One region of the Paenibacillus sp. J22P169 genome, then DNA from elsewhere that is predicted to be linked to it. Evidence: riboswitches for the same ligand, from Rfam matches in the RefSeq annotation. Region 1 holds a riboswitch; each other region holds the start of a gene.
What was found. Region 1 has a riboswitch for cyclic di-AMP ahead of AC58QG_RS22435 (hypothetical protein). Riboswitches for the same ligand answer to the same signal wherever they lie in the genome.
Positions count from the first base shown of each region.

Region 2: another riboswitch for cyclic di-AMP. It lies ahead of AC58QG_RS36010 (C40 family peptidase); the one in region 1 lies ahead of AC58QG_RS22435 (hypothetical protein).
Region 3: another riboswitch for cyclic di-AMP. It lies ahead of AC58QG_RS27725 (stalk domain-containing protein); the one in region 1 lies ahead of AC58QG_RS22435 (hypothetical protein).

Region 1 covers NZ_JCAUAO010000004.1:492,797-499,902, reverse strand. Annotated here, with positions in the region: gene kdpB (potassium-transporting ATPase subunit KdpB) at 1-1,258, opposite strand, end outside; gene kdpA (potassium-transporting ATPase subunit KdpA) at 1,297-2,967, opposite strand; gene AC58QG_RS22445 (potassium-transporting ATPase subunit F) at 3,015-3,092, opposite strand; gene AC58QG_RS22440 (hypothetical protein) at 3,211-3,636, opposite strand; gene AC58QG_RS22435 (hypothetical protein) at 3,833-4,405, opposite strand; cyclic di-AMP (ydaO/yuaA leader) riboswitch at 4,412-4,582, opposite strand; gene AC58QG_RS22430 (hypothetical protein) at 4,931-5,443, shown strand; gene AC58QG_RS22425 (YolD-like family protein) at 5,475-5,723, opposite strand; gene AC58QG_RS22420 (APC family permease) at 6,256-7,106, opposite strand, start outside.
Region 2 covers NZ_JCAUAO010000020.1:23,797-30,902, reverse strand. Annotated here, with positions in the region: gene AC58QG_RS36030 (methyltransferase domain-containing protein) at 635-1,528, shown strand; gene AC58QG_RS36025 (YdeI/OmpD-associated family protein) at 1,567-2,016, shown strand; gene sugE (quaternary ammonium compound efflux SMR transporter SugE) at 2,031-2,351, opposite strand; guanidine-I (ykkC/yxkD leader) riboswitch at 2,438-2,539, opposite strand; gene AC58QG_RS36015 (MSMEG_1061 family FMN-dependent PPOX-type flavoprotein) at 2,607-3,218, opposite strand; gene AC58QG_RS36010 (C40 family peptidase) at 3,363-3,833, opposite strand; cyclic di-AMP (ydaO/yuaA leader) riboswitch at 3,837-3,975, opposite strand; gene AC58QG_RS36005 (hypothetical protein) at 4,143-4,961, opposite strand; gene AC58QG_RS36000 (M1 family metallopeptidase) at 5,007-7,013, opposite strand.
Region 3 covers NZ_JCAUAO010000008.1:16,223-23,328, forward strand. Annotated here, with positions in the region: gene moaA (GTP 3',8-cyclase MoaA) at 1-692, shown strand, start outside; gene AC58QG_RS27715 (molybdopterin molybdotransferase MoeA) at 724-1,992, shown strand; gene AC58QG_RS27720 (YjcZ family sporulation protein) at 2,222-2,326, opposite strand; gene AC58QG_RS27725 (stalk domain-containing protein) at 2,481-3,272, opposite strand; cyclic di-AMP (ydaO/yuaA leader) riboswitch at 3,277-3,429, opposite strand; gene AC58QG_RS27730 (PspA/IM30 family protein) at 3,585-4,241, shown strand; gene liaF (cell wall-active antibiotics response protein LiaF) at 4,260-5,036, shown strand; gene AC58QG_RS27740 (sensor histidine kinase) at 5,144-6,211, shown strand; gene AC58QG_RS27745 (response regulator) at 6,238-6,885, shown strand; gene lepB (signal peptidase I) at 6,903-7,106, shown strand, end outside.

The sequences.
Region 1 (7,106 bases):
CGATTCTGTTCGTTATCGTTTCTAAGTCATCTGGAATTTTGCCGCCAAGCGCAGCTACATATTTTTTGATCGCATCTACCGCACCTTTGCGGAATTTTATACCGTCTTTTAGATCAAGCCCCGACATCCTCGTTTCAGCGGTAAACTCCACCACTTCTGCATCCGAGTAGTGATCCGCTTGCCAAGACTCGCCAAGTTTATTCGCAAGCTCAACAATCGAGCGTCCTTCTGGTGTTTCATCCTTCACAGAAGCTTGCAGAGCTGCAAACGTAATGTCTTTCACAGATTTGCCACCCACAGGCACAAATTCCGAAGCCATCCGATTCCCGAAGGTAATCGTCCCTGTTTTATCTAGGATCATGGTGTCGATATCGCCAGCAGCTTCAACCGCTTTACCTGACATCGCAAGTACGTTAAACTGCGTCACACGGTCCATGCCCGCAATACCGATCGCTGACAAGAGACCACCGATTGTTGTTGGAATGAGACAAACGAGCAAGGCAATCAACGTGGAAATTTCTAATTTCACATTTAAATAGGATGCCATCGGAACCATGGTCATAATGACGATTAAGAAGATCAGTGTCAATACAGCAAGCAGCGTCGTTAAGGCAATTTCGTTCGGTGTTTTCTGCCGTTTAGCACCTTCGACGAGTGCGATCATGCGATCCAAGAACGATTCGCCGGGATCCGTCAACACTTTGACAACGATATAGTCAGAAGCTACCCGCGTACCGCCTGTCACAGATGAGAAATCGCCGCCAGCTTCCTTAATTACAGGAGCAGATTCACCTGTAATGGCTGACTCATCAATAGAAGCTAAGCCTTCAATAATTTCGCCGTCGGACGGGATGATCTCTCCAATTTCAATGCGGACCACATCTCCCTTGCGAAGAGAAGTCGAAGACACTTGCTTATAAGAACCATCCTTTTGAACCAAGCGAGCCATCGTATCGGATTTCGTCTTCCGCAGGGAATCAGCCTGAGCCTTACCGCGACCTTCGGCCAGCGCTTCGGCGAAGTTAGCGAATAATAAGGTGAACAGTAAGATTAAGAACACCGCAATGTTGTAGCCTCGCCCTACTTCCGTGCTGCCAAAAAGCTCAGGTGCGAGAGAAAGCAGAAGGGTAATCACCGTACCAATCTCAACCACAAACATGACCGGATTCTTGATCATAATCCAAGGATTTAATTTTTTGAACGAATCAACGATAGCTTGATTCATAATTTCTTTGGTTAAAGTTTTTTTACGTTCCACAGTCCAATCAATCCTCCATCTCTATTACGTCTATCCTTTTAACGCGCCGCCAGATGTTCAGCAATCGGCCCCAGTGCCAGCGCCGGGAAGAACGTTAGAGCACCAATAACTAGAATAATCATGATCATAATTCCCATAAATAAGGGAGTATTCGTCCGCAGTGTCCCCGTCGTAACAGGGACGACTCGCTTCGTAGCAAGGGAACCCGCAATAGCCAGCATCGCGATGATCGAAATGTAACGGCCAAACAGCATCACCATACCAATGCCCAAGTTGTAGAAGTTTGTGTTCGCAGTCAGGCCACCGAAGGCAGATCCATTATTGGCTGCGCCCGATGTGAAAGCATACAGCACTTCAGAGAGACCATGTGTGCCCTGGTTGGCTATGGAATGAATAGATTCAGGACGAATCAGCGCCCAAGCTGTCGGTGCGAGAATGATAAGCGGATGGGTAAGAATCGCGATAGCCGCTAGCTTAATCTCTTTACCTTCAATCTTTTTACCTAAAAACTCTGGCGTACGCCCCACCATTAACCCGCAGATAAACACGGATAAGATCAAGTAAAGCAAGCCGTTTAACAAGCCTACTCCTTTACCGCCGAACACATTGTTCAACATCATTTCTGCAAAAGGAACAATGCTTCCAAGTGGCGTAAGCGACTCATGCATATTGTTTACACTGCCTGTTGTTGCAGCTGTGGTCACGGCTGTAAATAAAGCTGATTCCGACGGTCCGAATCGAACCTCTTTACCTTCCATGTTGCCATGTACGCCTAACGCATCTACTGCAGGCACACCTTTATACTCAGCATAGAATACCGTAGCGACCATAACTAAGAAAATAATCCCCATTGCTGCAAAGATCGTCCAGCCTTGCTTCTTGTTCTTGATCATGAGGCCGAATGCATACACCAGCGATGTAGGAAGCAGCATCATACAAATAATGTGGATTAAGTTCGCAACAGGTGTTGGATTTTCAAATGGATGCGCGGCGTTCGTACCGAACCAGCCACCACCGTTGGTACCTATGTGTTTAATAGATTCAAAAGAAGCTACTAAACCACGGGTAATTGTTTGCCCAGCACCTTCAATGGTTGTAGCTTGTACGGCCCCTAGTAGGGTTTGTGGGACACCTTGAAAAACTAAAACCAATGCAACTATGAAGCTAAGCGGTAGAAATACCCGTGTAATCGCTCTTGTTATATCGACATAGAAATTCCCAAGATTATCTTGACGGCCAACTAGACCGCGTGTGAATGCAACGGCAATAGCAAATCCAGTTGCTGCCGAAGTAAACATCGGGAACGTAAGCCCCACCATTTGTGACAAATAGGACATGGTATTTTCACCGCTATAGGCTTGCCAATTCGTATTTGTAATGAAAGAAACAGCTGTATTGAATGCGAGTGCCGGAGGCATATTACCTATGCCATCAGGGTTAAGCGGTAAGTATTTTTGAAGCCTAAATATCGCATACATGAGCAGCATCATGACAAAGTTAACTAACAGGACAGCTCCTAAATACTTTTTCCATCCCATGCCCTCGTCTTCTTTAACGCCCATTATGCGATAAGATACACGCTCGAAAGGACCAAAAACACGATCAAGGCCACTCTTTTCATAGCCGAATACTTTAACCAAGTAACTCCCCACTGGCTTTACCAAAAGCATGATAATACCCAGTGTGATGACTACTTGTAACAATCCCATACCCATAGTAGGTTCTCCCCTTGCTTACATAATCTCATATTCTAGAATTAAAATTTCTCCGGCTTCACTAAAACAAAACCGAGATATACAATGATGGCACATGCAATTAATCCAATAACAATCATTTGATTGCCTCCTTTACGCCTTTTCACAATATTTCGCAAATCCCCAAAACCCTAGAAATGTTACGGCAAATAATAAAATCATCGTTACATCGTTGTACACGGACACACCTCCTTTAAATCAGACAGAACCTATGTTTTTATTTGTTTTTAGAGCTGATAGTAGAAATTTGACGTCACCATTTTTAGAATAAATGACATGATCAGCACCCAGTCCTTTATAAATCAACCGGGGATTCACGCTTTGCGTGATGATATAAATGGACCTGGAGGTCCAACTACGGCATATCTGGATATACCTGCAGCATAAAGGTAAGCTTTCCTCGAACAAAACGACATTCCCAATCGGATAGTCGGGAATGATAGACGCCCCTCGATCCGTCGTATCCACTTGGATAATTTTCTTCACTCCTTGACCTTCTAACTTGATTGTCTCCATCTTGTTGTTAGTTAATGCAACAAAAGGAAGACCAACCAATTTCGTATGTTTCATAAACTCCACGCCTGCTTTGGTTGGCGCAGCTATCAGCAAAAAATCACTTTGCATGCACACCGTCCTCCTTGCCTGAATCATTGTAACGCCGATCTGTATAAAAAGGGGGTAAAGAAACTATGGCATCCGTATAAAAAAAGTATAAAAATATGGATTCTCGTGTCGCCCAACCTAGTTAAATTAAAAGAGCACCTCCCCACGCAATTACAAGTGGTTGAAGGTGCTCTTTGAATTGGAATCAAGCTCTCTCTTAGAAAGAGATATACGCGCCAGAATGCTCAAATAAATAAGTGCGATCAGTTAGGCATGGTAGTTCTTGTTCACTTGCAGTTGATAAGTTCTCTAGCTTTTCAGATAAATTCGTTAGTGCAGATGCCATTAAATGAGATCTTACTTCTCCCCATGCCTCTTGTTTCTGATGAACGTACTGCAAACCGTCCTTAAGGGTTAAACCTTTGAGCTTCTGGAAAACAGCCGCCCATTGAACGAAATCCCCTTTAAGGTTGCCGCATGGAATCACGAATTGCCCTAAACCACATGTTCCGAGATTCGTTGAAATCGTCAGTAAACCGCAATGACAGTTCGTGCCATGCCCAGGCTGCAATTTATCGGATAATTCACAATCAAATCGAAAACATTCAATGCGGGTAATTTGACATTCCTTCGTACATGCATCTGATTCTCTTACTAGCGTCAGGGGTTCGGGGTACATAATAGATTCACTCTCCTCAATTGTGAACAACAAAAAGAAGCCAAAGAGCAGAGAATCTCTACTCACGGGCTTCGGAGCAGCGAGAATAATCGCGCTGCGGAAGGCACGCAAAGAAGGTGGTTCTCTCCCAATACGCTTACGAGGTTAGCTGTCGGATTCGGGCTTGGAAGTGCCCTACTTTGGCAAGCTGCGCTTGCTTTAGATTCACCCCGAGGAACCGATTCTACATGACGATCGGCTCCGGTTGGTTCCCCCGTTTCCCTTGCGGGAACTCAGCGTTGTGCATCTATGTGTTGTTGCTGAACCGAATGTTACGCCGTTTGCTCATGGATGTAAAATGCGCTGGAAGCACTTATTTCGCAATCTGTGGTAGGTGATGTTTATGAAAGCGCGACCAATTATAAAACACATGCATTTTCGATAGAAATGCTTCGACTTACTTCCGTTTTTGCCATTTTGCTGTAATCCGGCCTATGCTCCAACGACGTTTAGAAAACCAACGGATTTACATTTTTATTCTATTTTTATACGTTTGCTATTCATTCTTTACCCCCTTTTTATACGGTTCAAACATACAATTATGACATATATTCATTCACTACCGACTCTGAGACTAAGTCAAAAAGGAGAACTGTCATGACTTCCTCCCCCCGTTATTATTTAGGGATAGCACCTCATTTGTTAAATCCGGTTGATTTACATTACGAGTGGTTTGGTGTCTTATGGCTAGAAGAGGAAAATCATTTCCCTATCATTGTTGGTTACTGGTTTTCTAAAGAAAAGTCCGAGATTACACAAGATGCTATCCTGTCCGGATTTTCAACATGGACCGAAATATCTGATCATCAAATCATTAAGAGAATGTATCAGTCTATAAGAAACAAGCAAAAGAAACAGGATTGGGAGAAGCGGACTCGCTTGTCTATCCGTACGATTTTCAAATCACCTTGGAATGAAGTTGCCTCAGGATTGTATATCATCAAATCGCGGGAGACATACCCCCTTCATGTTTCTGCCGTTCTGAAGAAGAAATTCTTTGTTTGGTTGGAACATGCCGCCGTCTGTGAAACAGAGGAAGAGCTTCGTGGGTTTATGAAACGGGTAAGTGAAGAGCATCAGATGGAAATCTTAATGAAAAAAAGCCGTTAAAATAACAAAAAGCTTCAGATAACAAAGAATGTTAGATGAAGCTTTCCCTGTATGTAGCAATTTCTGCACTAAGTAGATCATCAAGTGGAATCCAGTCGATACCCTCTTCATGAGATACCTTTATTCTTCTAGATTCCTGATCAAGCTTAGTTATTAAACCGGTAATCTGACGGTCACCCTTGTCATCATATATGCTCAAGATGATAAATTTCTGATCTTGAAGAGCTTCACTAATTACATTCGCTAATTTTTCATTCTGTCGATTTACGTTAAATTTCATTCCCTCACACCCTCATAAGAACATTAGTTCGTAAAAATATTATACGCTTAATATCACATGAGGTAAAGTAATCGTAAATAATTAATTATTGAGCATTGGGTTCCCGTGCCGCAGGAGCATTCCCTGCCCAGTTAGTCGAAAAAATCGACTAACTCACGTGCCGGAGGAGCTTTCCGTACCCTATTAGTCGATAAAATCGACTAACTCACGTGCCGGAGGAGCTTTCCGTACCCTATTAGTCGATAAAATCGACTAACTCACGTGCCGGAAGAGCTTTCCGTACCGAGTTAGTCGAGTAAATCGACTAATTCACGTGCCGGAGGAGCTTTCCGTGCCCAGTTAGTCGACTAAATCGACTAACTCGCGGGTCGGAGGAGCAGCTTTCCGTACCCACTTAGTCGAAAAAATCGACTTACTCACGTGCCGGAGGAGCATTCCGTGCCCAGTTAGTCGAAAAAATCGACTTACTCACATGCCGGAGGAGTTTCCCCTTTTGAAACTCACTATCCCGTCAAGCCGCAGCCACCCCATCCTACTTTTTCAAATGATACGGCACAGTCGTCACAATCAAGTTCCGCTTATACAGCAGGAAGGCCCTTATCAGCAAGCTGGATTGATTGTGCAGGATGTTATGCCAATTTTTCTTGGGTATAAACTGTGGGATGATCACGGTTACCCGGAATTTAGACTCCGAAGCCTTGTGTTCCACCGTATCAATGAATTTGGTCAGCGGATGAACAATACTTCGATAATGGGAATGCAGCGTGACTAAACGCACATCGGGCTGCCACTTCTGCCATTTCTCCTCAAACTTTTTCTCATCGTCTCGTTCAAAAGCCACATACACCGCAATAATTTGATCGGGTGAAAGTGATTTGGCATAGTTCAACGAATTCTCCACCACATTGGTGAAGCCTGCAACTGGTACGATCATGACATTCCCTTCAATCGGGATGACGGGTTCACAAGAAGTGAGGCGCAATTGTTCAGCGATCGCATCGTAGTGTTTTTTAATTTGATGAAAAATAAAAACAATGAGCGGGAGGAAAATGAGGACACTCCACACTTGTCCAAATTTGGTGATAAAGAAGATCATCATGACGATAAAGCTCATGAATGCGCCAACCAAATTTACTGATAATTTGAGCAACCAGCCTCTCGGCTTTTCCCGAATCCACTTCACCAACATTCCTGTCTGAGCCAGTGTAAAGGGGATAAACACCCCCACGGCATAGAGTGGGATGAGCTGCTCCGTTTGCCCTTTGAACACAATAATTAACAGCATGGAGGTAACGGCTAGGAAGATAATCCCGTTCGAATAGCCCAATCTGTCTCCGCGCATGGTAAACATTTTGGCAATAAATTTATCTTTGGCCAGATTAA
Region 2 (7,106 bases), on a different contig from region 1:
GCAAATCTACAGTTATTTCAACGCATATTAAGCGAAAAATATAAATAAATGGATTTTATGTCGTTATTTCTCCCGTACCTGACCGTTACACTGGAAATGGGGGGAATTAACTGTACATTTTCCAGTTAACCCTCTCTTGAAGGGAAATGACGGGAAATTAACTGGAATTTTTCCATTTATTTTGTGGAGACTCCCCAGACCTAGCTACTTTTACACACCCGTCCTCCCTACTTAGCCAACTATTATCCGTACTTGCCTCTCACCCTCACCCCTACATAGCCAACTATTGTCCGCACTTGCCTCTCACCCTCACCCCTACATAGCCAACTATTATCCGTACTTGCCTCTCACCCGTCCTCCCTACTTAGCCAACTATTGCCCGCACTTGCCCCTCACCCTCACCCCTACTTAGCCAACTATTATCCGCACTTGCCTCACATCCCCATCCGTACTTTGCCATCTGTCATCTATCAATCCGCACACATTCACTTATCCGTAGATGCACCCTCCACCATCCTCCACTCCCCTGCAAATGTGATCATCAACTTTCGCATTCCATGACAATACAACATAATAAATGTTAACATGGTACATATTATGTGTTACAATATTCGAAAAAGGAGGCGGCCTAACCATGGAGGACAAACAAGACAAGACGAAACGACTTTCGGTTTATTTGCCTGAGAAAGTAAAGTCCGATTTGGAGCGGATGGCAGATGATACGGGGTTATCGATGACTCAGCTAATCGTTATGGCTACGCAGGGGCTGCTAGCGAATTACGCTGTGCAGGGTGGAGCGATTTTTGCGGATTTGCTGTCGGCGAGACATCGCATCCTTCACGAAGTGAAAGAGAAGCAGACGCTTTTGGATCAAGAAAAGCTGAGCATGCAAGCCTACTACGGCGCACGAGCAGAGGAGTATGAACGGATTTATCACCGTGAAGATGCGGAGTTTCAACAAGAGCTGGCCTTCCTTTCTGATATCCTGAAGAAGCAAGTGGAGGGACGACGTGTGCTGGAAATCGCCTGTGGCACGGGTTATTGGACACATATTGCCGCAGAAACCGCAGCGCAGCTTGTTGGGGTAGATATACGCCCGGAAGTGCTGCACATCGCGGAGTCGAAGAGTTGGCCGAAGGGGAATGCTAGCTTTGTGGAAGGAGATGCGTACAAGCTCTCCGAGATACGCGGGGAATTTGATTACGGATTGGCGAACTTCTGGTTCTCCCACATTCCGCGCAATCGGATCGACAGCTTTTTACAAGGTTTCCATGAACGGTTGGGCAGTGGGGCGCAGGTTTTTATCGCGGATAACGTGTATGTACCTGGAAGAGGCGGCGAGCTCATTACCCATGAGGATAGCGAGGATACGTACAAAAGACGCGAGCTAGCCGACGGCTCCAAGCATGAAATTCTCAAAAACTATTTTACGTACGAAGAGTTGAATGACATTTTTCGACCTTTGTCCCAGCATTTGCGTATCTTCGTCGGGGGCAGCTTCTGGTATGTGAGTTATACGATCAAATAGCCACCCCAACTTTCACTACTCCATAGGAGGCATCGACCATGAGTGTAACGTTCCATACGACGGTTATGAAAGCCCAAAATAAGAATGCCACGGGGATTTCCATTCCCGAAGAGGTCATGACCACGTTAGCAGGAGGCAAAAAGCCCAGCGTATCCGTGACCCTGAATGATTACACGTATCGGACGACGGTTGCGGTCATGGGCGGCGAATACCTCATCCCGCTTAGTGATGCCCACAGACAGGCCTCCGGTTTGAAGGCAGATGATCCCGTCGAGGTGACGTTGGCCTTGGATCTCGCGCCTCGCACCGTGGAAATTCCTGCGGATCTTCAATCCGCATTGTCGGAAGTGGATGGCGCTGTGCAACGGTTTGAAGCGCTCGCTTTCTCCAAGCGCAAAGAATTCGTCCGACAGGTCGAGGACGCGAAAACACAAGAGACGCGTCTCTGCCGAATTGCTAATGTTGTCACACAGATAAGCGATGTCTAAGTGCTCGACATCCTTTAGTGCCCTGACGTGAATTTCAGCCCGAGCACACCAACTAGAATCAAAACCATAAACAAGATACGCACTAAACTGATCGGTTCATCAAGAAATAGTGTGCCAATGATAATGGCACCGACTGCACCGATGCCGGTCCAAGCCGCATAGGCGGTACCGATAGGAAGAGTTTTTGTTGCTACTGCTAAGAAATAGAAACTAACGATCATGCCTAGAATAGTAACAATGGATGGGACAAGTCGGGTAAATCCGTTGGAAAATTTCAATGATATGGCCCACACCACCTCAAAAACACCTGCAATGACCAGGTATAACCATGCCATAATGAACACTCCTTCATGTAGATATTATGTCGCCAGTGCCACAAAAAAAACAAAGAAAAGCCCGGGAATATCGCACTGCTGCGATAGACTCCCGGGCTTTTCTCCCTCCGTGACCACAGCGTATCCGCTGTGTGTTTTCCCTTGGACCAGCCGGCGACATGCGCCGCGGAACCCTAGAAAACGACATGCCGTTATTATAGGCTGGCTAACATATCATGTCAAGTTATACATTTTGGCTGCCTAGTTGGCTTTTTCCTACTCTTCCAGCGGAATTCCGTTCAATGCCAGATGTGCGCGGAACATATCCATGCCGTCTGGCTGCTCCTGTTCGGGTACCCACGTAGCGGGATCCCAAATCTTCGACAGCTTGAGGGCGCGACTGCAATGCACAAAGCATTCCTGCACCTCGACGCCGACAGCGGCGATGGGGGATTTCCCATTCAGCTGCATCGTCGCTAGTAGCTCCTCGTCCTTTGTTAACCAAGCGCGGCCATTGACGCGGAGTACCATGTCGACGCCTGGAATGATGAATAAGAGACCCACTTGTGGGTTGGTTAATATATTTTGCATCGAATCTAATCGGCGGTTTCCGAGTCTTTCGGGATAGATGAAGCGGTGTTCATCTAGAACACGAACGAATCCTGCGCTATCGCCGCGGGGGGAAACATCACACAGTCCATTCGCGCCTGACGTAGATAAGTAGAATAAAGGTGATTTGGCGATGAACGCTCTTGCGTGCTCGTCGATTTGGTTAATAACTTTATTTTGTACTGCCGGATGCGGCTCTCCGATATCTGCTCTAATCTCATCAATGGATTGAATGATGCCAGGAAACGGTGGGGATGTACTATCTTTTATGCTGTCCATACATTCTTATCCTTCCTCGAGGCCGAAGGGCCCGCCCATATTTATTCCTTGTAGTATACGCTGATACCCTCGTTCAAATGAATGAAGCCCTGCAAGTCGCTCTTACGAGCAAAGCTTGCAGGGCTTCATTCTGTGCCGAGAACATTACTTGGATTCAGCAGTTAGTTGATTGTAAATATCATCCCATAGAACACGTCTGGCTGATACATACCGCTTCGCATAATAGGATTCGCTCAACTTATTCTTAACAACACCTTGATTGGTAGCGGAGTGAACGAATTCACCATTACCGAGGTACATCCCTACGTGAGAGATGCCGCTGCCATCTGTGTTGAAAAATACAAGATCGCCCTTACGAAGATCACTTTTGTCAACCCAGTAGCCTTCACTGTTTTGTGATTTGGAGCTGTGTGGAAGGTCGATGCCGAACTCGTCGAACAAGTAGGACGTGAAACCAGAGCAATCGAATCCTTTGGTTGTCGTTCCTGCCCATCTGTAAGGAGTTCCAACAAGCTCGTCTACCGCTTTATCCATATTGGATGCTGCGAAAACGCTTCCTACACTAACACTCAAAAACAAAACAAGACTAAAAATAAGACCAACAACTTTCTTCAACTGCTTGTCTCCTTCCGGTGCCTACGAGGTTAGCTGGAGGGTTCGGTTGAAGGTTCCCTATGATCCCTGTCTTGCAAGATCAATTCACCCGGAGTGGTTCCCCCGTTTCCCCATAAACTGAGGAATTCGGCATGAAATATTTGGTTTTTTGATGCTAGTCCTTTTAATTCGTCATAAACAATGAAATTCCTCTTTTTTTATAAGAAAAAAGGCTGAAAATTAGGCGAATCGTTCGGAAAACAGACGAAAAAAAGCCCCTTTCTCATGGAGAAGGGGAGAATGCCTGCCTATTGGCTGTTTTGCTGGATATTAATTGGATATTTTGGCTGAAAGAAGCTGATATTGGGAAGAAATGCCCCAGATTTGGATGAAAATATGGAAGAGAGGATACAGTTGATAAATGATTAGTGCTATCAGTCCCGCCCATAGGTAGGTAGCTGTGACCGTGACCCCTGCCAAAAGTCCTGTGAACACTAACAGAATGATGGCAAGTCCGATAATCGGCAGTGAGTATCGAAAGAAAGAGAAGATCGTCGATGTGATACCTAGCTTGGCCGCGATGGCGAATTGCACATACATAAACAGCAGCTGCAGGAGAAATCCGTAAATCAGTAGACTCAGTATCCAAGGCAGAAGCTTGAGAATGACCTGCTCATAGGAACCGCTATGCCCAAGAACATAAGCAGCTTTCGGGAGGAGCCAGATGAGTGGAAACAGGGTAAGTGCGATCCGGATGAGATACACGAGTAGAAAAGGGAGCATAAGCTTTTTCATCCCGCGAAAGAAACGGTAGCCAGCATTCTGGTGAGCGTGCGTGAGTGAATAATAAACACCGCCATTTAAGAGAGGCGTCAGCAGCATGCGAGCACACAAGAGAGCACCTAGCCACCATAAATAGGAATAGCTGAGATCTGTTTTAATTAACTGGAACTGGCCTTCAGCTAGAAAGATCTGCAATGCCTGCTTGGGCTGCTCGGCGCCAGGGAACCGATGCATGAGGGGGACGAGTATTCCCTGCACGAGTTTATACAGGAGAATACCCCAGCCCATCTGATAAAGGAATAAAATGATCGTGGCAAAGGGCTGTGCCATAGCTGCCCTGAAGCCTGATTTGATATAGGTGGCCAACGAGGGTCCCTCCTCAGAGTTTGTCATGAGACGTAAGCCAAGTCCTTACCAGGCGACTGAGCCGAATATGGCTTGCAGGAACTGAATAATGCCGAGATTCCACCGAATTTGCCACTTTGTATTTAATTGGGTTTGATAAAAGTTGTTGATGTGCTTATTTTCGAGAATGAGCGTGTACTTGGGATCAATGCGCACCCAGTCGACAGGGGAGGCATGCGTTAATTTGAACTCAATGCTGCCTTCCTTACCATCCCATGTTTTATCTAACGTTGTACCATCTGCGAAGTGGAACTGGACAGGCACTTCCGGTGAGTTGCCGCCATGCTTCACGATGCGGACCGTGCTTTCGTAAGTCTCGGACCCCTTGCTGCCCTGAGGCTGGACGTGTACACTCTCGACAGAATAATCCATCATCATACCGCCATAGACATACTGATTAAAGAAATCATCCCACTTTGTTTTGCTGACATCCTCCACAACTTGTTGGAAGTCCTTCGTAGAAGGGTGCTTGAACTGCCACCTTTGGAAATAGGTTTTCATAATACGGTCCATCACCTTCGTACCGACTTGCTGCTCAATTGCTTTCAGCACGAGCTTGCCACGCGTGTACACATTTTCTGCATACTGATCATGACCTTTGTAAGCCCATGCATCCTTCTGCAGCCCATTGGGTGAGGTAATATAACTGGATTCGACAGGCAAATTAGGTACATCCCCATATTCAGCTTCCATGACTTTATCCTCCGCATAAGAGGTGAAGCCTTCATCCAGCCATGCTTCTTCGAATTCATTGCTGGCAACGAGTCCATAGAAGAATTGGTGGCCGATCTCATGCACGACGACGCGTTCCAGCTCTAAGTCGGGATCCTTGTCGCTGGCACCCCAGGCAGTAACCAAAGTCGGATATTCCATGCCGCCCGCGCCATTCCCGCCCGGAGGCGGCACTACGATAGAGAGGGTAGAGTAGGGATACGTTCCGTACCACTGACTGTAACGTGAGAGTGCTTTTTTGGCTGCATACATGTAGCGATCCTTTAAATCTTGATGATTCGGATCGAGGTATAGCTTGATCTTGACCCCAGGAATTTGTGGTGTCGAGAAGGGCTCTTCCACATAGATGAAATGCGGAGAGGCCGACCAAGCGAAATCATGGACATCCTCGGCATAAAATTGGTACGTCTTGGTGCCCTTATCCGTCACAGCAGGCTTCACAGGAAACCCTGTAGCGGCCACAATGTAATTCGCAGGCACTTGGATTTTCACATCATACATGCCGAAATCAGCATAGAACTCGGAATTGCCATGGTATTGATGAAGATCCCAGCCAGGTTCAGTCCGGCCCCTTGTTCCCTTACGTTCATAGGCGGCAACCTTCGGAAACCATTGTCCAGCCATAACAAAGTCATCGACGTACCCCATTCTGGCAAAAGCTGCAGGCAGCTTAACAAGGAATTCGGTTTTGATGGTTACAGTTTCTCCAGGTCCTACGGGCTTAGATAAAGGGATTTTGATCAGTGTATGGTCGTCCTTGTTGCCATCATCCGGCTGCACGAACGACATCCGCTTGGTGAGATCATCACCCGTATCCGACTTCACAGAGAGCAGTTCCATACTTCCGCCACTCTCTGCCTTCGCTTCATCCTCCCGCAGCTTACCTCCAGACTCGCGCATGAATGTCGTTTTCTTCGATGCGAAAGCATTCGGATAGAGGTGCAGATACATTTCTTGTACAGGAACAGAGCCTGGATTTTCCCACGTGAGCGTTTGTTGTCCTTGGAGCTGTTGGGTTTCTGGTGTGTAGGCAACGTTCATGTGATATTCGGCAATACGATAACTAAGTGGTGTTGAGGTTTCTAACGGTTTGCCATTACCATTATCTGCAGGCTGCATGTCCGGTGTCTTAACAATAGGTACATCTTTAGAGACGACAGGAACAGTCCCTCTTGGTGTGGAGGGGAGCAAGGTGTTCGTTATTAACACTGCGCCGGCAGCAAGGAGCATGACAGCAAACCACTGTACCTTGCGGCTATTGAATAGAGCATTCATATCCATGAGATTCACCCCGCCTAAACAAGCATCTACAGCATGTATATGTAGACAACCTAGGGAATATTTCTGCGAGGTGAAAGAAATGTTTAGAAATGG
Region 3 (7,106 bases), on a different contig from region 1:
CGTCGCGGGCTGAGAAGCTTCGGGCAGCAGGGTTAACTCGTGTAAATATTAGCTTGGATTCATTAAGAGCAGATCGGTTCTCACTGATCACCCGCGGGGGGGATATTCGTCGCGTGTTAGCCTCCATTGAAGAAGCATATCGTGTAGGCATTACGCCGATTAAATTGAATGTGGTACTCATGAAAGGGATCAATGATGACGAAATCGCTGATTTCTTACAAATGACGATTGATCGCCCGATTCAGGTGCGATTTATTGAATATATGCCGATCGGTCATCAAGACGAGGATTGGAAAAAGCGGTATCTGTCTCTTACGACAGTTCTTGACCGCTGTAAGGAAATGGGCTGGGAGGCAACCGCTTCTAATGCGGTTTATGGCAACGGCCCCGCACAGAATTATCGTATAGAAGGCGCACTAGGTTCATTCGGCCTTATCCATCCGATTAGCGATCACTTCTGTGAAACCTGCAACCGACTGCGGCTGACCGCAGATGGCAATATCAAGCCTTGCTTATACTGGTCCGATGAGTTCAACGTACGTAAGTATATTGGGGATGATGCAGCGGTAGAAGATTTGTTCTTCCGTGCACTGGATATTAAACCACAAAATCACGAGATGGCTCAGGCTTTGATGAATGAAGAGCAGTCGCATACACCAACTATTCGTCGGATGTCACAGATCGGCGGCTAGCGCAACGGGCACAGGGAGGCATGGGAAGCGAGTGAGCAGCGAAATGAAGCTTAGGTTTGGCCGTAAAGTGATTTCGGTCGATGAGGCGCGAGCCGAACTTTACACATACGTTAAACCCACAGAGACGGAGACTGTCTCGCTTTCAAGGTCTTTCGGAAGACGGTTGGCGAACGATATTTACGCGGATCATGATGTTCCGCATTTCCGACGATCAGGCGTGGATGGGTATGCTGTTCGTTCTCAGGATATTGCATCAGCAACTCCTGACACACCGGTTGTGCTACAAGTCATTGAGCGGATTCCAAGCGGAACCATGCCCCAACTTACGATTCTAGAAGGGATGGCTGCTCGTATCATGACGGGGGCGCCTGTTCCAGATGGCGCAGACACTGTTGTGATGCTGGAGATGACGGATTCCTTGCAGGATGCTTCCTTGTCATCCATGGACGCCAAGGTACGGATTAAGAAAAATGTGCAAGAAGCAAGTAATATAACCCCGATTGCCGGAGAAGTTGTACGTGGGGAGTTCGTAATTGCACGTGGGGATCAGATTGGTCCGGGGGAAGCTGCGATCCTGGCAACCTTTGGGTACTCCGTGGTTGAGGTATACCGAAAGCCTAAGGTGGCTATTTTCTCAACAGGTTCGGAGCTCTTACCCGTCGAACAGGAAATGCAGCCTGGGAAAATACGCAACAGCAACAGCTACATGCTAGCCGCACAAGTAGAGGCAGCAGGTGGAGCGGCTTTGATCATGCCAGCGCTCACTGATGATCCTCAGCAGGTGGAAGCCGCTATTGAGGCTGTATTGCCTGATGTGGATCTCATTCTCACTTCTGGCGGTGTCTCTGTTGGTGATTATGATGTCCTTGTCGAGTTATTCGGTCGATTTGACGGAAAGCTGTTGTTCAATAAGGTGGCAATGCGGCCAGGTACCCCGACGAGTGCTGCTTTCTGGAAGGATAAGCTGCTAGTAGCGTTGTCTGGTAATCCAGGCGCATCGTTCGTTGGCTTCGAACTATTCGCAAAGCCGATTATTAAGACGATGTTAGGGAGTCAGCGTCCTGAGGCAGAAGAGTTTACGGCCTTTCTGGATGTGACTTATGATAAACCCTCTGCCTATCCCCGTTATATTCGGGGGACCAAACGTGTCGAGGCAGGGTCTATATGGGTCAGACCTGCTGGCATCGATAAGTCGAGTATCATGGTGTCGATTAAAGATGCGGATTGCTTGATCTGGCTTCCTGCCGGAGGTCAAGGGTATCAGCGTGGTGATAGTGTGAAGGTTTATACAACACGTTAATAGATGAACTTATACGTTTATACATGTATTCATGAAATGATATAACCAATATCAACAGAAGTTTGGCGCTAACAAGTAACCGTCTATCAGGAGGGTCAGCTGTAGCGCTTTTTTTTCGAACAAGTGGTATCAATTTGAAATGAAAAAGCCCGCCTGCTGAAAGCTTCTATTCCTAGAAGTTTCAACAGGCAGGGCTATTTGCAAAGTAAATACTTAACGGAAGATGGTCCTAGTAGAATGTAGCAAGAATGATGACCAACAGTACATAAAGAACAAGAATAACACCTACGGAATTTCCGTATCCTGGCGTTCCACAACCAACTGCAGCTGACATAGTATCCCCTCCGGCTTGAATTAATGTGGGTTAAACACTATATAACATATGTAGGGGAAATACCTATTGATTGGACGAATGCCCTTATTGACCGGATCAATCACCTACAAAAAAAGCTGCCCTTGTGTGGTTCACAAGGCAGCTTTTTGCTCAATTAATTCGGAATTTGGTACACTTTAATTTTCTGAATGCCGAAGCTTTGCAGTGATTTTCTCGAGCCTGGGATAAAGATGTCCAGTCGCTTACCTTTAATGGCACCGCCGGTATCCGTTGCATAAGCGTACATTCCGCCAGTAGGAAGACCACTAAATGAATAACCTTCGATATAAAGTTTGGTACCAAGTGGAATTACGGATGGATCAACAGCAACTGTGCCGATCGCAAGTGGGTTACCCAAGTAATCAAAGGCCCCGTATCCACCATTTTCAGAAGGATCTGCTGAATAAGCTGTAGATTCAAAAACTTGATAATCAGGTGCATGCTTTCCGCCATCTTTACTCAGGATGGCCAGTTTACTGCTCGCATCCCACTGTACAGGTACACCTGCAGCCGTGGACAGAAAGCGAAGCGGCACATAAACCCGCCCATTTTGATACTGGGAAGCGCCATCTAAGATGACGGTCTCCTGATCAACGAGGGCTTCTTTTTGACCTGAAACCAAGGTAATCGTATGTTGATTGTTAGTTAGTGTTACTTCAATCTGTTTTCCATCTTTTTTCCAATTCACCGTATAACCGAGCTTCTCGGTCACAAACCGCAGTGGAACTTGGGTCGTGTGGTTGCCATCCAGAAATGGCTGTGCATCAGGGAAATGGATCAGGTCATCATTGACTTGCACTTTCACTTCCATTTCAGCTGCTTGGGCTGTAAATGGGGAAAGAAAGCCTCCTGCCAATACTGTTAGAGAAACAGCAAGGCCAGTTAACCCTTTGATAAGCTTATTCAATTGGTAATCCTCCTTCATGAGCCTTCGAGGTTAGTTGACGGGTTCGGGAAGAAGGTTCTCCCTAGTCTGCTCCAAGCCGAAGCAAATATTCACCCCAAGTATTTCGTCCCCCGTACCAGTGCCTAAATTTATGCACCAGACTCGGCTTCAAATATTTTATCATCACAGACATGCCTGAACAACGACCAATATATGGTTATGCCCTTTCATACTAGACTTAGGTCTAGGTTCAAAAACGGTCGATAGTCGGTTTTAGAACGTCTGTGATTGAGCTACGATAGGAGTATGATGAAGGGTGAGGGGCGATTTGACATGAATAATAAGAATCGGGAAATTGATCCTACTAATATATTTGACCGTATTGGCAAAATGGCTGAAACCGTTTGGCAGGAGACTATAGGCAAAACGAATCCAGGTACCTATGATGATGGCACCATTGCCAAGCTTGAGGAGCGCTATGACGATGCGCTCCAGGCCACGATTGCGCTGCGTAGTCACATCGCGAGAGCGGAAGAGATGGCGAAGCTGCGCGGCGAGCAAGCGGAGCTTGCAATGCGCGCCGGCGAAGAGGATCTCGCGCGGCTCGCTCTGCAAGAGAAGCTGCGCGAGGAAGCCGCTTGCGAGCACTACCGCGCGCAGTACGCGAGCAGCCAGGACTTGTGCCTGGCGCTCGCAGAGGAACTGCGCGGACTGCGTGCCGGGCACGCAGCCGAGGATGTGCAGCCGCATGGCGGGCTGCACGGGAAAGAGGCTCGCGACACATGGCGCGAGCTGGAGGTCGCCGGCCGCGAGCTCGGCCGGGAGGCACTGCAGGGGCTCCGCGTGGCGGGCCGCCTGTCGAAGGAGACGCTGAAGGAAGCCGGAGACAACCTTCAGCATGAACTGCGCGCGCTGCGTACCCGACTGCAGCATGAGTGGCAACAGGAGCAGCGTGCTCGCGATGAGCGGGATCCGCACAACCGGAAATAGCATTGGCTCGTGACCTCCATGAAAAGCAAAGCCTTGCCCTATAAGGATTTGCATCTTGGAGGTCGTCCATTCTTATGGTATGCTAGGAATCGTATGAACGAAAGTGAAATGGCAGCCAGAGGAGGTGCATCGATGGGAGAAGAAATGAAAAATAACCGCAGCCGGAATACAGCGCTTGTGCTGATTGGAGCCGGTGTTTTTTTGCTTCTAGATCATACCATAGGCTTTTTTCCCATTATGGCCGTAATCCTTATTCTGCTGGGCATTCATCGTGTTCGTTCACGCAAAGAGCGCAAGGGTTATGTGTTGATGGGGATTGGTGCCGTTATTTTATTTGGTGATCATCTCGCAATTGTCATTTCAGTTGTGTTGATTTCATTAGGGTTCTTTTTTATTCGATCTAAACAGGTTCATAAGGATGATTCTTATATACAAAAGCAAAAGATTGTTGATAGCGTTCGCCTCGGCCGAGAGCCTTGGATTCTGCGAAATACGTCGACATGGTATTTGGTGGGGGAGACGTATATTGATCTCTCGTTGGCCATTTTAGAACAAAAGGAAACGACAGTCATCCTACAGGGCGTTGTAGGGGATATTGATATAAAGGTACCTGATGATATCGGCGTTTCCGTTACAGCTTCTGTCATGTTCGGTCAGCTTCATATCGCTGAAGAGCGTGAAACAGGTGTGATGAACAAAGTGGTATGGCAATCGGAGAATTATCAACATTGCGACCATCGGGTGAAACTCGTGCTCTCTTTTATCGTAGGAGATATCAAGGTCAAAGTATTGTAAATTTCTTGGAAATATTGTTTCACACATTACATGGACTATATTTTAGATAAACGAAACCATCCTTATTGGACGGTATAGCCGTTTATTTCAAGGGGGTTCATCACCACGTGGACGGCTACAAACGACGTTTAACGAATATGATATGGCGCAGCATGGGGGAGGCCATCCTCTTTAGCTTCGCTGTTTTCGGTGCTATGCTTTATTTTTTGAATTCACGGCATTTGATTGAACCCTTTTCCAGCTGGCAGCAGGGGGTTAAATTTTCATTCATGGCCCTGTTGATTCTAGGTGTGATTGGTGCTGTGTTCGGATATTGGAACAGCTCTAAGGTGACACGCAGACTTGAGCCGATGATGGAAACGATGATTTTATTAGAAAAAGGGACATTTGCCCGTGAAGGCTTTCAATACGGGGAAGATGATGAAATTGGACGTTTAGGCGAACAACTCAGCCGTATTATGAAGCGATGGGAGGAGCAAGTGACCTCACTCCAACGACTCTCCAATAGTAATGCTGAGCTTACCGAAAAAGCCAAGCTTGCCGCAGTCATTGAAGAGCGCCAGCGTTTGGCACGCGAGCTGCATGATGCGGTAAGTCAGCAATTGTTCGCTATTTCAATGACTGCGACAGCTGTAGGTCGAACGTTGGATAAGGATTTCGAGAAAGCGAAGCGGCAAATTCATCTGATTGAAGAAATGGCCTCCGTCGCTCAATCCGAAATGAGAGCCCTATTACTGCATCTGCGACCGATCCATCTCGAAGGAAAACGATTGTCCGAAGGCCTTGTTGAGCTCTTAAAAGAGCTGGCTGCCAAGGTCCCTATGGCGATTAGCTGGGATATGGATGATGAAATTCGCTTAAACAAAGGGATCGAAGATCATTTGTTCCGAATTGTACAAGAAGCACTTTCGAATGCGCTGCGTCATTCCAAGGCGAATAAACTGGAAGTGAAGCTGCTGCATCGTTCAGACGGCATTCGATTAGTGATCCGCGATGACGGTGTTGGGTTCGAGCTTGATGCGAAGAAGCTAACTTCATATGGAATCGTGTCTATGAAGGAACGCGTTAACGAAATCGGAGGATCCGTTGATATCATTACGGCACCTGATCGAGGCACCCGTATCGAGATTCGGGTACCTATTCTGGCAAGCGATCCTCAATTGATCGAGAATTAGCACTGTACATAGAGAGGGAGAAGCGAATGGACGACACCTTAATCAAAGTACTACTTGTCGATGACCATGAAATGGTCAGAATTGGACTTGCAGCTGTTCTAGGGACGGAAGATGGAATTGAGGTCGTTGGCGAAGCGAGCAATGGTCACGATGGCATTCGTCTAGCTCAAGAATATCGTCCAGATGTCGTGCTGATGGACCTTGTTATGGAAGGCATGGACGGCATTGAAACGACAAGGAAATTACTGCAACTATACCCAGAATGTAAGGTCATTGTATTGACTAGCTTCCTAGATGATGAGAAAATGTATCCAGTTATCGAAGCAGGTGCCTTCAGCTATTTATTGAAAACCTCGCGGGCGTCCGAGATCGCGCAAGCGATTAGAGCCGCGGCCAAAGGGCAGTCGATTCTAGAGTCACAGGTTGCTTCGAAAATCATGAATCGCTTTCGTCAACCTAAGCCGGCTGCAGAGCCGCATGAAGAATTAACGGACCGCGAGATGGAAGTTCTTCGCTTGATCGCGAAAGGCAAATCCAATCAAGAGCTAGCTGATGATTTATTCATTGGTGTGAAGACGGTAAAATTCCACGTCACTAACGTTTTGTCCAAGCTAGGCGTAGAAGATCGCACACAAGCGGCGATATATGCCTTCAAGCACGGGCTGGCGGAATAAGGCAAGGAGCGATAAGCTTGAATGTAGTCAAACAGATTTGGAGCTGGTTTGGTTCCATAGCAATTTCTTTTGTTCTAGTTGTATTTCTAGGTGTGTTTGTGTTTCAATCGACGAGAGTTAGCGGTCATTCTATGGATCCGACGTTACATGATAGCCAACGTGTGTATGTTTCGAAGCTTTCACATACGTTTCATTATGAACCCAATTATGAGGACATTGTC